2 regions of the Bradyrhizobium sp. Ken64 genome follow, and region 1 is predicted to be linked to the other one. Evidence: predicted binding sites of a transcription regulator. Region 1 holds the regulator's gene; the other holds the start of a gene.

Evidence for each region. The regulator LexA, encoded in region 1, represses DNA repair genes until DNA is damaged. The targets are predictions, from matches to a motif close to TGTTCNNNNTGTGTTCNG.
Region 2: the regulator LexA is predicted to act here: its motif matches at 2,337-2,354, upstream of AC0L2F_RS32825 (DNA recombination protein RmuC).

The regions. Positions count from the first base shown of each region.
Region 1 covers NZ_JBVVPA010000003.1:170,744-177,879, forward strand. Annotated here, with positions in the region: gene AC0L2F_RS06670 (alpha-hydroxy acid oxidase) at 1-963, shown strand, start outside; gene AC0L2F_RS06675 (HAD family hydrolase) at 978-1,604, shown strand; gene AC0L2F_RS06680 (molybdopterin molybdotransferase MoeA) at 2,186-3,397, shown strand; gene lexA (transcriptional repressor LexA) at 3,574-4,275, shown strand; gene AC0L2F_RS06690 (hypothetical protein) at 4,739-5,173, shown strand; gene AC0L2F_RS06695 (ComEC/Rec2 family competence protein) at 5,312-7,136, opposite strand, start outside.
Region 2 covers NZ_JBVVPA010000034.1:27,272-34,407, forward strand. Annotated here, with positions in the region: gene truA (tRNA pseudouridine(38-40) synthase TruA) at 1-436, opposite strand, end outside; gene fmt (methionyl-tRNA formyltransferase) at 557-1,480, opposite strand; gene def (peptide deformylase) at 1,690-2,214, opposite strand; gene AC0L2F_RS32825 (DNA recombination protein RmuC) at 2,386-3,585, shown strand; gene AC0L2F_RS32830 (GIY-YIG nuclease family protein) at 3,720-4,022, shown strand; gene AC0L2F_RS32835 (AmpG family muropeptide MFS transporter) at 4,109-5,473, shown strand; gene AC0L2F_RS32840 (hypothetical protein) at 5,601-6,038, opposite strand; gene recR (recombination mediator RecR) at 6,065-6,667, opposite strand; gene AC0L2F_RS32850 (YbaB/EbfC family nucleoid-associated protein) at 6,669-6,998, opposite strand; gene AC0L2F_RS32855 (DNA polymerase III subunit gamma/tau) at 7,024-7,136, opposite strand, start outside.

The DNA.
Region 1 (7,136 bases):
CGCATGGCGCTGGACGAGATCGCCTTCCGCCCGCGCGTGCTGCGCGATGTCCGCACGGTTACAGGTTCGGTCGAGCAGTTCGGCCGCAAGATGCGCCTGCCGGTGGTGCTCGCCCCCGTCGGCGCGCTCGAGATCTTCGATCCGGATGGTGCAGCGAGCGTGGCACGCGCCTGCGGCACTTTCGGTGCGGCGCACATGCTCAGTTCCGTGTCCGAGCCCGGCCTCGAGAAGACGGCCGAAGCTGCGCCCGACGCGCTGCGCCTCTACCAGCTCTATGTGCGGGGCGACGACGCCTTCGTCGCCGACGTCGTCAGCCGGGCCGAGAAGAACGCCTACGCCGCCTTCTGCCTGACCGTCGACACCGCCCATTACAGCCGTCGTGAACGTGACATCGCCAAGCGCTACGTTCGCGAGAGCCGGCTGCGCGCCACCGGCGGCGATTACCAGAAGGGTCTGGAGTGGCGGACGGTGAAGATGATCAAGGACAAGTTCAAGATCCCGCTGATCCTCAAGGGCATCGCGACGCCAGAGGACGCGCTGATCGCGATCGATCACGGCGTCGAATGGATCTACGTCTCCAACCATGGCGGCCGTCAACTCGATCACGGTCGCGGCGCCATGCACGTACTGCCGGAGATCGTTGACGCCGTGAACGGCCGCGCCAAGATCATGGTCGATGGCGGCATCTGTCGCGGCACCGACATCGTCAAGGCGATCGCGGCGGGCGCCGACGTCGTCGGCATCGGCCGGCTGCAATGCTGGGCGCTGGCGGCGGCCGGCGAAGCCGGCGTGGCGCGCATGCTGGAGCTGCTCGAAGATGAAGTGCTGCGCTGCCTCGGCCTCCTGGGTGCGACCTCGTTCGCCGAGGTCAACAAATCCTGCCTGCACCAGGCGACCGCAACCAATGCGCCGAGTGTGTTCAGCGCGTTTCCGCTGTTCGACCACGAGCCATATCGATACTGAGTGAAAGGACGCAGGTGACATCGCTCTCTCCCGGCAGCGCGGATGCGCTTCTATTCGATCTCGGCCGCGTGGTCCTCGATATCGATTTTTCCAAGGCGATCGCCTGCTGGGCGGGACATGCCGGCTGCAAGCCCGACGCCATCGTCGCGCGTTATGTGCGGGACAGCGAAGCCTATCGGTTGCACGAGATGGGGAAGATCAGCGATGAGGATTATTTCGCCTCATTGCGAGCCTCGCTCGGAATCGGCATTTCGGACGCGCAGTTCCTGGAAGGCTGGAACGCGATCTTCGCCGGCGAAATGCCTGAGATCTCCGAGCTGCTGCCGCAGGCAGCGAAGCAGATGCCGCTTTACGCTTTCTCCAACACCAACCGGCCGCACGTGGACCATTTCTCGAGGGAGTATGCCGACCTCCTCGGCCATTTCCGAGAGCTGTATTTGTCGTCCAGCATCGGCCTGCGCAAACCGGATGCGGAAGCCTTCGACCACGTCGTTGCGGCGATCGGCGTGCCCGCCGGGCGCATCGTGTTCTTCGATGATCTTGCTGAAAACATCGAGGGAGCGCGGGCGCGCGGCTTGACGGCGGTGCATGTGACCTCGCCGCGTGACGTCGGGAACGCATTGAGGGCATTGGGCATCTGACGACGATCCGTCGGCGCGAAGCCCATGGAAGTGCGCCCGACGGAACTAATTCGAAAGATTTTGGAACCAATCACTTTGTGCATTTTTATACAGAGTTCCCGGAACAGAATACCGTCTTCAGGAGTCTACAGCCCGTTGGGACTTCTACGAACGGGTGCATCACCGTGTTGGGCAAAAACTACCTCACTAGGCAGGCCTCTCTTCTCCTTGAATTCGCCAGGACAACTTCAGACTCGGACCTTTCCGCCAAGCTTGTGAGCAAGGCCGCCGACCTGAAATCCCAGGCCGATCCGCTGCCAGACAAAGACCAGGGGCCGAAGGCGCCCGACGTAACTCCCGGGCGGGCAGGGAGCTGATCAGTGGCGCTCGTCGTTCTCCTCTTGTCATGATTTTCGTCGCTTCCATGACCACTCTCCTGCCGATCCGTCACCTCGTGCCCCGACGCGCTTAATGCCGCCTTCCGGAACAATGTGAAGCGACGGGACGACTGCGCCCGCTGAGCCGTTTTTGCCTCCGCGCCCGCGCTCGGCTAGAAGACTTGCGGAACATTCGCCCGAACGTGCCGAGCAGGAGTTTTCGCCGTGGCCTTGATGCCGGTTTCTGACGCGCTTGCCGCGGTGCTGGCGGGTGCAGAGCCGCTGCCGGAAGACATGATTTCTCTCGACGAGGCCTACCATCGCGTGCTCGCGCGTGACGTCGCCGCGCGACGCACGCAGCCGCCGCAGGCGATGTCCGCGATGGACGGCTACGCGGTGCGCGCGGCCGATGCCGCGACGATCGATTCGGAGCTCACCGTCATCGGCGAAGTCGCGGCGGGCCGGCCGTTCGCGGGGACGGTCGGCGCCGGCGAGGCCGTGCGGATCTTCACCGGCGGCGTCGTTCCCGCTGGCGCGGACGCCGTCGTGATCCAGGAGGACACGGTCGCCGCCGGCAAGCGTATCACGATCAAGGAAGCCGCGATCGCCGGACGGCACATCCGCCGCGCCGGCGTTGATTTCCGCGAAGGCGACGTGCTCCTGCGCAAGGGAAGCCGTCTCACCGAGCGCGACCTCGCGCTCGCCGCTGGGATGAACCATCCGCACCTTGCCGTTTTCAGGCGTCCGAAGGTCGCCATTCTCGCCACCGGCGACGAGCTGGTGATGCCGGGCACCACGCCCGGCCACGGCCAGATCGTCTATTCCAACGGCTACGCCCTGCACGCGCTCGCCCGCAGCGAGGGCGCCGAGACCATCGACCTCGGGATTGCCGCCGACACGCTGGAGGCGACCACCGCCGGCATCCGCCGCGCCCGCGAGAGCGGCGCCGACATCCTGATCACGACCGGCGGCGCATCGGTCGGCGACCACGATCTAGTCCAGCAGGCACTGCGGGACGAAGGCATCGCGATGGCGTTCTGGAAGATCGCGATGCGGCCAGGCAAGCCGATGATGCACGGGCGACTCGGCGCAATGGGTGTGATCGGCCTGCCGGGCAATCCCGTGTCGTCCTACGTGTGCGCTTTCCTGTTCATGGTGCCGCTGATTCGCGCCCTGTCGGGCCGTTCGGTGATTCACCATCGCCGTGAACACGCCGTGCTCGGCCGCGACGTCGGCGCCAACGACCAGCGCGAGGACTATCTGCGGGCGCATCTGGAGGAGCGTGACGATGGCACACGCGTCGTTCTTCCCGTCAATCATCAGGACTCTTCGCTGCTTGCGAATCTCGCTGCAGCACAGGTACTTCTCGTGCGCGCACCATTCGCGCCGAAGGCCGAGACCGGCACGGCTTGCGAAGTGTTGCGGCTCCCCGTCTGACCGCCTCGGCAACGCGCGTTCCGCGACGTTTGCCTTGTTCACGGTAAATTAAGCAGTTGCGGAACATGTATCGAACATATAGTGTCCGTTCATGATTTGTTTCGAGCATGTGGCGGCTTATGGCCGAATTCTGCGTCTCGGAATCGGACGACATCAACCGGGGGACTTTGGTCGAGATGTTAACGCGCAAACAATACGAGCTTCTGCGATTCATCAGTGAACGTCTGAAGGAAAGCGGCGTACCGCCCTCCTTCGACGAGATGAAGGATGCGCTCGACCTGCGCTCGAAGTCGGGCATCCATCGCCTGATCACGGCGCTCGAGGAGCGTGGCTTCATCCGACGCCTGCCCAACCGCGCCCGCGCGATTGAAGTCATCAAGCTGCCGGAGCTCCAGGCGGCGGCCGGCAGCCGCCGCGGCTTCACGCCGAGCGTCATCGAGGGCAATCTCGGCAAGGTGCGTGCGGGCTCCAGCCTGCCCGCGGACGAGGGCGAACGTCCCGTGGCGGTGCCGGTGATGGGCCGCATCGCGGCCGGCACGCCGATCGAGGCATTGCAGACCCGCAGCCATACCATCAGCGTACCGCCTGACATGCTCGGCTCGGGCGAGCATTACGCGCTCGAAGTACGCGGTGATTCCATGGTCGAGGCCGGCATCCTCGACGGCGACATGGCGCTGATCCAGCGCAACGAGAGCGCTGATACCGGCGACATCGTGGTGGCGCTGATCGACGACGAGGAAGCGACGCTGAAGCGCTTCCGCCGTCGCGGCGCCTCGATCGCGCTCGAGCCCGCCAACGCAGCCTATGAGGTCCGCATCCTGCCGCCCAACCGGGTGAAGATTCAGGGCAAGCTGATCGGGCTTTACCGGAAGTACTGATAACGGAAGTACTTCATACCGGAAGTGCTTGGCGCCTCGCGCGCTTCCGATCTGCAGCGCCGGTCAGAGATTGGATCGGATGATCGTCCGCTCCGGCTGGATAGTCGTTCTGGTTCTGCACAGACTATCCGGCCCCTCCTCCGCCGCTGGCTCCTCGCGACGCCGACGAAGCGGTACCGCTTCAAACAGCACCGCTTCGCGGCTCGCGCGTTCGAGGAAACAACGACCAGCGGTCAAGTTCGACCGTTGCAGCCAAGCCGGCAATATTCGCGCATGCGCCTCCCGAATGCATCGCAAGGGGCTTTGTTCCTATTGAATTCGGGAAAGATAATGTGATCGCGGCCTGCAGAAACCAGCCGCAGATTTGCCCACAACCAAGCAGAGCGTTCGTGCTTCAACTCTGATAGAGGCCTGCGCCTCGATTGAGAGACGCGGGTTGCTATCCCAGCATGAGGAGCACCCGATGTGTGACTACAGCCTGCATGCCGTCGCGTCGCGCCCCGCCGAAGTCGGCGAGACGATCGTCACGACAAGCTTCCGCGGCACCTCGACGCGCGGCTTCGCCTCCGCAGCCGATCCGTCTGTTGCCGTCTGCCTGCTGCCGGGAACGGAGCTCGCCTTCGCCGACGACGTCCGCTACGACAATCGCTGGATCTGGACGCGCACCATCAATTCCCGCGTGGGCAAGTTCGGCAAGATCGATCCGCACGTTCCCGACCGCCATCATGACGCGATCGAATTCCCCGACGGCAAATACGTGCTGGTGACGCAGCTCGTCGAAGGCCAGCGAGCGACCGTGCTGCAACTGCCGGTGACTCAGTCGGTCACCGAGCGCGAGAACAAGGCGCAAATCATCGCCGACAGGCAGCCGACCGTCACGCACCTGCCGATCGGCTGACACAGCCGCCCTCCGGCTACGAGGTCGGAGGTCAGGATTGAATCGCCATCGCCGGCCGTGGCCGGCGAGAAGGTGTGGTTTGCGCCCGGCGAATCCGAGCGGATGCGCCAACCCACTGCATTGCTCCGCACCATCAGATCAATCGTCGGCCTGCAAGTCCGTCTCCGCGGGCGTTGCGTCCTTGATGCGGGACGCGGTCGCCTTCGGCGCAAGGCTGCCGTCGAAATCACCCTCACCGGCGCCGGCCGGCAACCAGGGGCGGCTCGTGCCTCTCGCCCTCACCGCCTGAACTACAAACCCGTCACCACGCTGCGTCAGCGCCAGGGCGCTCTGGCTGGCGAGCCGCTGCCGATCGACCACCATCGCCGCGCAATCGGACGGCGCGGGACGTGTCGTCACCACCAGCGCGGCCCGACTGCAATCGTCCGCGAGAGCGTCGACGCGCAGTGCCAGCGCGACCAGCCTCCCGTCGGCCAGTGGCGTCACGCAGCCGGATTCGTCACAGGACACGCCATCGGCCAGCGAGGCTCTGCCGGCATCGCGCGGATCGGCGTCGGCAGCGAGCCATTCCCTCAGCAGAAAGCTGTCCTTGTTGGTCCTGATCAGGTGCAGATATCCGTCCCTGCCCCGCACCGCGACGCTCGCGCCATCCCCGGCAATCAGGATGTCGGGCTGCCGCGCCGACAGTCCCCAGAGGATCGCTGCCAGCAGCACCAGGGCGCCGGACCAGCGCAGCGGCGTGCGCAACAAGCCCAGCACGATGATTCCCAGGCTCGCCGCGATCAGCGGCGCGATCCCGAACGCCGGGATGCGGCCGACCGCGCCCGGCAATGCCGCGACCCAGCGGGAGACCGCGACCATCCACTCGATGCCGATCCCCATCAGCCACCAGAACACGCTGTCCAGCCCGAACGGCGCAGCAAGCAGCCCCAACAGTCCCGCCGGCATCACCAGCGCCGAGACCACCGGCATCGCGCCGAGATTGGCGAGCACGCCGAACGGCGTGACACGGTGGAAATGGAACGCGGCATAGGGCGTAGTCGCAAGTCCCGCAATCAGCGAGGCCATGAACAGCATCGCGATCTCGCGGCCACCCCACATCGCAATGCGCGCGGTCGCCGAATGGTCCGGCGAGGCAAACAAATTGGGCATGCCGATCTGCACCAGCGCCACCAGCCCCAGCGTTGCCGCAAACGACATCTGAAAACTCGGATGCACCAGCGCTTCCGGCGCGACCGCCAGCACGATCTGCGCGGCGACAGCCAACGTGCGGAAGGTGATGGCACGGCGATCGACCATCACCGCGATCAGCACCACCGCCGTCATGAAGAACGACCTTTGCGTTGCGACCTCCGCGCCCGACAGCAGCAGGTAGAACGCGGCGGCGACCAGCGCGGCGGCGGCCGACCATTTCTTGATGGCGAAGCCGGCCGCCAATCCCGGAACCAAAGCGAGCAGCGCGCGCACCGCGAAGAACACGACACCGGCCACGACGGCCATGTGATAACCGGAGATCGAGAGCACGTGGCCGAGACCGGAGATGAACATCGCGTCGTTGACGGGCGTGGTGATCGCATCGCGTCGCCCGGTGAGCAGCGCGGTCGCGATCGCCCGGTTGTCGCCGTCGAGCGTCGCCCGGATGCGGGCATCGATCGCATCGCGCAAGCCTTGCATGAAGGCCGCATAACGCAGCCGCAAGCCGGCGGTCTCAGGGGGCGCCGCCACCGTGATGGCGCCCATTGCGAAGCCGGAGGCGCCGATGCCCTGGAAGAACATGTCGCGCGAAAAGTCGTAACTGCCAGGCCGCACCGGCGCGAGCGGCGGCATCAGCCGCGCCTTCAGCTGAACGAAGCTGCCTACCTCCGGCGCGGTGCCCTTGCGGACCGACAGGCGCACGCGCTCGAGCCTGACGTCGCTGCGCTGCGCCTCCATCGCGGTGACGCGCAGCACAAAACGATCTGTA
Region 2 (7,136 bases), on a different contig from region 1:
GTGCCGCCGCATGCATCGCATCGGTGTCGAGCCGGCGCGGCACGCGCCAGGCGTGGCCGGCATCGAGCGCGAGATTGGCGCGGGTGTTGACGATGCGATAGCGATAGTGGCGCTTCACGGCCGAGAAGCGCGCCTCGAAAGTCTCCGGCACAATCTCGGCTTCGAGCACGGCGATGGGATGCGGGCGCAGATGCGCGTTCAAGCCGTCGCGAAAACGGCCCTGCGGAAACTGCTTGTCGATATCGACATGCGCGACCTGGCCACGCGCATGCACGCCGGCATCGGTGCGCCCGGCACCGTGCACGCGCGCATCCGCGCCGGTCATCGCCTTGACGGCAGCCTCCAGCGCGCCCTGCACCGAGGGCAGCGTCTCCTGCACCTGCCAGCCGAAGAACGGCGCGCCGTCATATTCGATGATGAGCTTGTAGCGGGGCATCTTGTCCAGTTTCGCTGTCATCGCCCGGCTCGACCGGGCGATCCAGTACTCCGCAGCCTATCCGTTTGACCGAGAAGCCTCGGCGTACTGGATACCCCGCCTTCGCGGGGTATGACAGCGTCACTTGAATTGGGCGCCTGCCTTCAACGGCACGCCACGCAGGAAGTCTGCGGCCTGCATGCGCGCCTTGCCTTCGCGCTGGAGCTCGAGAAGGCGGATTGCGCCCTCGCCGCACGCGACGGTGAGGTGATCGTCGAGCACCTCGCCGGGTGCGCCCGTGCCGTTCGCCAGCTCGCAGCGCAGAATCTTTATCCGCGCATTCTCAAGCTCGGCCCAGGCGCCGGGAAACGGCGACAGGCCGTGGATATGGCGCAGCACCTCGCGCGCGGGCCTGGTCCAGTCGATCCGCGCCTCGGCCTTGTCGATCTTGGCGGCATAGGTGACGCCGTCCTCGCTCTGCGGCTTGAGCTGGAGCCCGCCGCGATCGAGCGCGGCCATGGCGCGCACCATCAGATCGGCACCGAGCCGGGACAGACGATCGTGCAGATCGAGCGCGGTCATATTGTCCGTGATCGCGAGCCGTTCCGCCATGGCGACGTCGCCGGTGTCCAGCCCGACATCCATCTTCATCACCATCACGCCGCTCTCGGCATCGCCGGCCATGATCGCGCGGTTGATGGGAGCGGCACCGCGCCAGCGTGGCAGCAGCGATGCGTGCAGATTGTAACAGCCGAGCTTTGGCGCATCGAGGATCGCCTGCGGCAGGATCATGCCATAGGCGACGACGACGGCCGCATCGGCATCGAAGGCGCGAAATTCTTCCAGCGCCTCCGGCGTTTTCAAAGTCTTCGGCGTCAGCACGGGCACGCCGAGCTTTCGCGCGGCCTCTTCCACCGGGGTCGGCTGCAATTGCAGGCCGCGCCGGCCGCCGGGCTTCGGCGCGCGCGTATACACGGCAGCGATCTCGTGGCCATGCGCGACGAGCTCGAGCAGCGTCGGCACGGAGAAATCGGGTGTGCCCATGAAGATCAGGCGGAGGGGCATGACAAGCACTCGGTACGTTCCCTCCCCCCTTGTGGGGGAGGGCTAGGGAGAGGGGTGCCACACGACGCGCTCTCTCGGTTTCAGGTTTCGCGGCACGCACCTGATCCAGATGACGGAGAGACTTCCGTCTGGGCTACCCCTCTCCCCCACCCTCCCCCACAAGGGGGGAAGAAGCGCAGGGGAATGTGGGGCAGCACAGTCGCTTGTACTCACTCCGCGCGCTTGGCGGCTTTCTCGAACTTCTTGAGCACGCGGTCGCGCTTGAGCTTTGACAGATAGTCGACGAACAGCACGCCGTTGAGATGGTCGATCTCGTGCTGGATGCAGGTGGCGTAGAGGCCTTCAGCGTCCTCCTCGTGCACCTTGCCGTCCAGATCCATGTAGCGCACCCGAACCTTCGCAGGCCGCTCGACCTCCTCGTAATATTCGGGAATCGACAGGCAGCCCTCTTCGTAGACCGACAGGTCCTCCGAGGAGGCGATGATTTCCGGATTGATGAAGACGCGCGGCTCGGGCTTGGTCTCGCCGTCCTGGTCGGGCTTGGCGAGGTCCATGGTGATCAGCCGCAACGGCTGCGCGATCTGGATCGCCGCGAGCCCGATGCCGGGCGCGTCGTACATGGTCTCGAACATGTCGTCGGCAAGCTTGCGGATCTCCGGCGTGACCTTCTCGATCGGCTTGGAGACCAGACGCAGCTGCTTGTCGGGCAGGATGATGATTTCTCTGAGGGCCATGGCCGCGATTTAAGCCGCGCGTTCGATGCGGTCAATGCGGCCGGGAACCCCGTTAACCCTCCGCTAACCATAAAACTTCGGGTTTCGTTAACCATAAAATTTAACGGGGCATTTACACTAAATGTTCGCTATTCGTTCGTGCGGGCGAGCGAATCGGCTAGAAGCAGGGGCATGAACGAGATCATTTTCATGCTCGGCGACTGGCCGGTGCGCGCCGTGGACGCGCTGATCGGCTTCGGCGCCCTGGTCCTTATCCTGATGGTGGTGATTGCCGTGGTGATCGCGCGCTCCGGGCGGCGCGGGGCGGAACTCGCGATGGCCAACGCGATCCGCGCCGACGAGCTCGAGGAGCGCATCAGCCAGATGCTGCACGCCCAGAGCGAGGCTTCGGGCCGCGTCGACGCCATGACCCAGACGCTGGCCGGCCGCCAGGCCGACATGGCACGCGCGGTCAACGAGCGGCTGGATTCGGTGACCCACCGGGTCGGCCAATCGATGGAAAACACCACGCGCAACACCATGGATAGCCTGCGCGCCCTGCACGAGCGGCTCGGCATCATCGACAGCGCGCACAAGAACCTCACCGACCTCACCACGCAGGTGACGACCCTGCGCGACGTGCTCGCCAACAAGCAATCGCGCGGCGCCTTCGGTCAGGCGCGGATGGAGGCGATCGTCCAGGATGGTCTGCCCAAGGGCGCCTACGAGTTCCAGTTCACGCTCTCGACCGGCAAGCGTCCGGACTGCGTCGTGTTCCTGCCCGACCAGCGGCCGCTCTGCATCGACGCGAAATTTCCGCTGGAAGCGATGACCGCGCTGCATGACGCGCGCACCGACGAGGAAAAGCGTATCGCCACGCAGCGGCTGCGCGGCGACGTGATGAAGCATGTCAGCGATATTGCGGAAAAATATCTCGTCGCCGGCGAGACCCAGGACATGGCGTTGATGTTCGTGCCGTCGGAATCGGTCTACGCCGAAATCCACGACGGTTTCGACGACGTGATCCAGAAGGCCTATCGCGCCCGCGTCGTGCTGGTGTCGCCGTCGCTGCTGATGCTGGCGATCCAGGTGATGCAGCAGATCATGAAGGACGCGCGCATGCGCGACGCCGCCGACCAGATCCGCACCGAAGTGATCAAGCTCGGCGACGATCTCGGCCGCCTCAGGGATCGCGTGCTGAAATTGCAGAAGCACTTTGCCGACGCGAACGAAGACGTCCGCCAGATCCTGATCTCCGCCGACAAGATCGAGAAACGCGCCGGGCGCATCGAAGAGCTCGATTTCAGCAAGACCGATGCACCCGAAGCCCCGCATCTCGTGGCCACCGGCGCTGCCGAGCTGTTCCCGAGGAAGCTCCAGGCGGGGGAGTGAGATTGAGGCACACAGTCATGCCCCGCGAAGGCGGGGCATCCAGTACGCCGCGGCAGTCGTGATTGAACCGGGATGCTGGTGATTACTGGATCGTCCGCCTTCGCGAACGATGACAGCGGAGCGGGAGGCGGCAGATGGGCGGGCGCTGCTACTACGTTTATATCCTCGCCAGCAAGATCGGCGGAACGCTGTACATTGGCGTGACAAATGATCTCATCCGCCGCGTGGCGGAGCATAAATTGCAGTTGGTCGAGAGCTTCACGAAGGAATATGGCGTTGTGAAGCTAGTCTATTTCGAGCAATTCGATGATCCCGAGAATGCGATAAAACGCGAGAAGCGCCTGAAAAAATGGAAGCGCGACTGGAAGATTGCGCTGATCGAGAAGGATAATCCTGATTGGAACGATCTCTATGCGGGGATCGCAGGTCCGCCATAACTCCGGCCTCTGGAATACTGGGTCGCCCGGTCAAGCCGGGCGACGACACCTCACTTGTGGCCGCCAGAATCTGCTAACACCACCCCATGACCGCACCCGACGCGACCTCCCCCGCCAGTCCCGACACGGCTCCCACCTCCTGGCGTGACAGCCTTGCCGTTTACCTGCAACCGCGGGTGCTGATCGTGCTGTTCCTCGGCTTCTCGTCCGGGCTGCCGCTGGCGCTGTCGGGCTCGACGCTGCTGGTGTGGATGCGGGAATCGGGCGTCGATCTCAAGACCATCGGGCTGTTTGCGCTGGTCGGCACGCCCTACACGCTGAAATTCCTGTGGGCGCCGCTGGTCGATGCGATGCATGTGCCGCTGTTCACGCGCGCTTTCGGGCGGCGCCGCGGCTGGCTGCTGTTCTCGCAATTGCTGCTGATCGCAGCGATCCTGCTGCTGGCACTGACCGATCCCGCGCGCTCGCCGTTCTACGTCGCGCTCGGCGCATTGCTGGTGGCGACGGCCTCGTCGACGCAGGACATCGTGGTCGACGCCTTCCGCGTCGAGAGCCTGCCGGAGAGCGAGCAGGCCGCCGGCATGGCGTCCTATGTCGCGGCGTATCGCATCGGCATGCTGGTCTCGACCGCCGGCGCGCTGTTCATCGTCTCGGGCTTCGAGGGCACCGGCATCACCCGCACGTCCGCCTGGATGTGGGGCTATGTGGTGATGGCGGCGATGGTGCTGATCGGGACGATCACGGCGCTGGTGGCGACCGAGCCCGAGCAGTCGTTGCGGGCGGAAGCCGCGACGCAGACGCAGACCGCGTTGGCGCGCGTGCTGCACGCGGCGATCGGCGCCTTCTCGGAATTCCTGACGCGCAAGGACGCGCTTGCGGCACTCGCCTTCGTCGTGCTGTTCAAGTTCACCGACGCCTTCTCCGGCACGATGACCGCGCCGTTCGTGATCGACCTCGGCTTCTCCCGCAACGACTATGCGGCGATCGTGAAGGGCGTCGGCCTCGCGGCGACGCTGATCGGCGGCTTTGCCGGCGGCTTCGTGGCGCGGCGCTATTCGCTTGCGACCAGCCTCTGGATCGGCGGCGTGGTGCAGGCGCTCGCGAACCTCTCCTTCTCGTGGCTGGCCTTTGTCGGTACCAGCCAATGGGCGCTCGCCTTCGCCATCACCTGTGAGAACTTCACCAGCGCCATCGGCACGGTGATCTTCGTCGCCTATCTTTCGGCGCTCTGCCAGAACCCGCTGCACACGGCGACGCAATATGCGTTGCTCACCGCGCTTGCCGCGGTAGGGCGGACCTATCTCTCGTCAGGCGCCGGCTTCGTGGCTGATACCACCGGTTGGCCGCTGTTCTTCGTGATCTGCATGCTGGTGGCGATCCCGAGCCTGGTGCTGCTGGCCTGGCTGCAGAAGCGCGGGCATTTTGATGCGCTGGGGCCGGTGAGGGTTTAGGTCGACTCTCTCACCTTCGTCATTGCGAGCGACGCGAAGCAATCCAGACTGGCGCCGAGGAGACGGTCTGGATTGCTTCGTCGCAAGTGCTCCTCGCAATGACGGAGAGAGCAGAGCACCCCGCCCCCTACTGCTTCTTGATCAGGCTCCACTTCGTGATCACGGCCTCGCTCATCTGGCCGGGATCGCTGGCGCAGGCGATCTCGTCGACCTTGACCGAGATCTCCTTGCCGGCGAACGTCTTCAGCTGTGCGGCCTGCGCGTCGCCGCTGGGAACGAGCTGAAAGGTTTCGGGCCCGGTCTCGAGATTGCACAATCCGTTCGGCGGCGGCAGCCGGCGCGGCTCGGAGGTGATCTGGTACATGGCAATCCGCTTGCCGACGTTCTTGACGTCGCGCACTTTCATCGTGTTCAGCTCGCCCGAGAGCACCTCGCCGGCATTGATCGGCTTGCCGGGCTTGGACGGCGGCGGAGCCCCGTCGTCCTGCTGCGCGGAGATCGCCGGCGTCGCCAGCATCGCGATCGTCGCGACCAAAGCCCATCGTGTGGCGAAAAGTTTCGTCATGTCGTCCGTTCCGTGAGTCTGGATGGCTAGAACAGGGTACGCTGCCGCATCGCGGCCGATAGCGTACCTTCATCGAGATAATCAAGCTCGCCGCCGACCGGCACACCATGGGCGAGCCGGGTTACCTTTACGTTGGCGTCCTGAAGCAGGTCGGTGATGTAGTGTGCCGTGGTCTGGCCGTCGACGGTGGCATTCAGTGCCAGGATGACCTCATGCACCTGCGCCTCATGCGCGCGCGCGACCAGCGCCTCGATGGTGAGGTCCTGCGGGCCGACGCCGTCGAGCGGCGACAATGTCGCGCCCAGCACGTGATAGCGCCCTTGGGTGGCATTGGCCCGCTCCAGCGCCCAGAGATCGGCAACGTCGGCGACGACGACGATGATCGAGGGATCGCGCCGCGGATCGGTGCAGACCGTGCAGGGACTTTGCGTGTCGATGTTGCCGCAGGTCTTGCAGACCTGGACCTTCTCGAGCGCAACCTGCATGGCCGAGGACAGCGGCATCATCAGCGCTTCGCGCTTCTTGATCAGATGCAGCGCGGCGCGCCGCGCCGAGCGCGGGCCGAGGCCCGGCAGCCGCGCGAGAAGCTGGACCAGCCGCTCGATTTCAGGACCTGCAACAGCGCCCATCCTACTGGCCGAACAGCCCCGACAGCCCCGGCGGCAGGCCGAGCCCGCCGGTGAGCGACTGCATCTTCTCCTGCATGGCGGCTTCCGCCTTGCGGCGGGCCTCGCCGAACGCGGTGACGAGCAGATCCTCGAGCACCTCGCGCTCTTCCGCCTTCATCAGCGAAGGATCGATTTTCACGCCCTTGACGTCCATCTTCGCGGTCATGCGCACGGCGACGAGACCGCCGCCGGAGATGCCCTCGACCTCGACGTTGGCGAGCTGGTCCTGCATCTCCTGCATCTTGGATTGCAGCTGCTGCGCCTGCTTCATCATGCCGAAAATATCGACCATCGGTGCTGTCCTTGGAAAATTGGCTCTAGAGATCGTCGCCGTCGGAACCGTCGGGCGGATCGTCACTGCCATAGTCGGCATTAATATCGGATTCCGGCGCCTCGGGGGCAAGCCTGCGGACCTCGACGACCTTCGCAC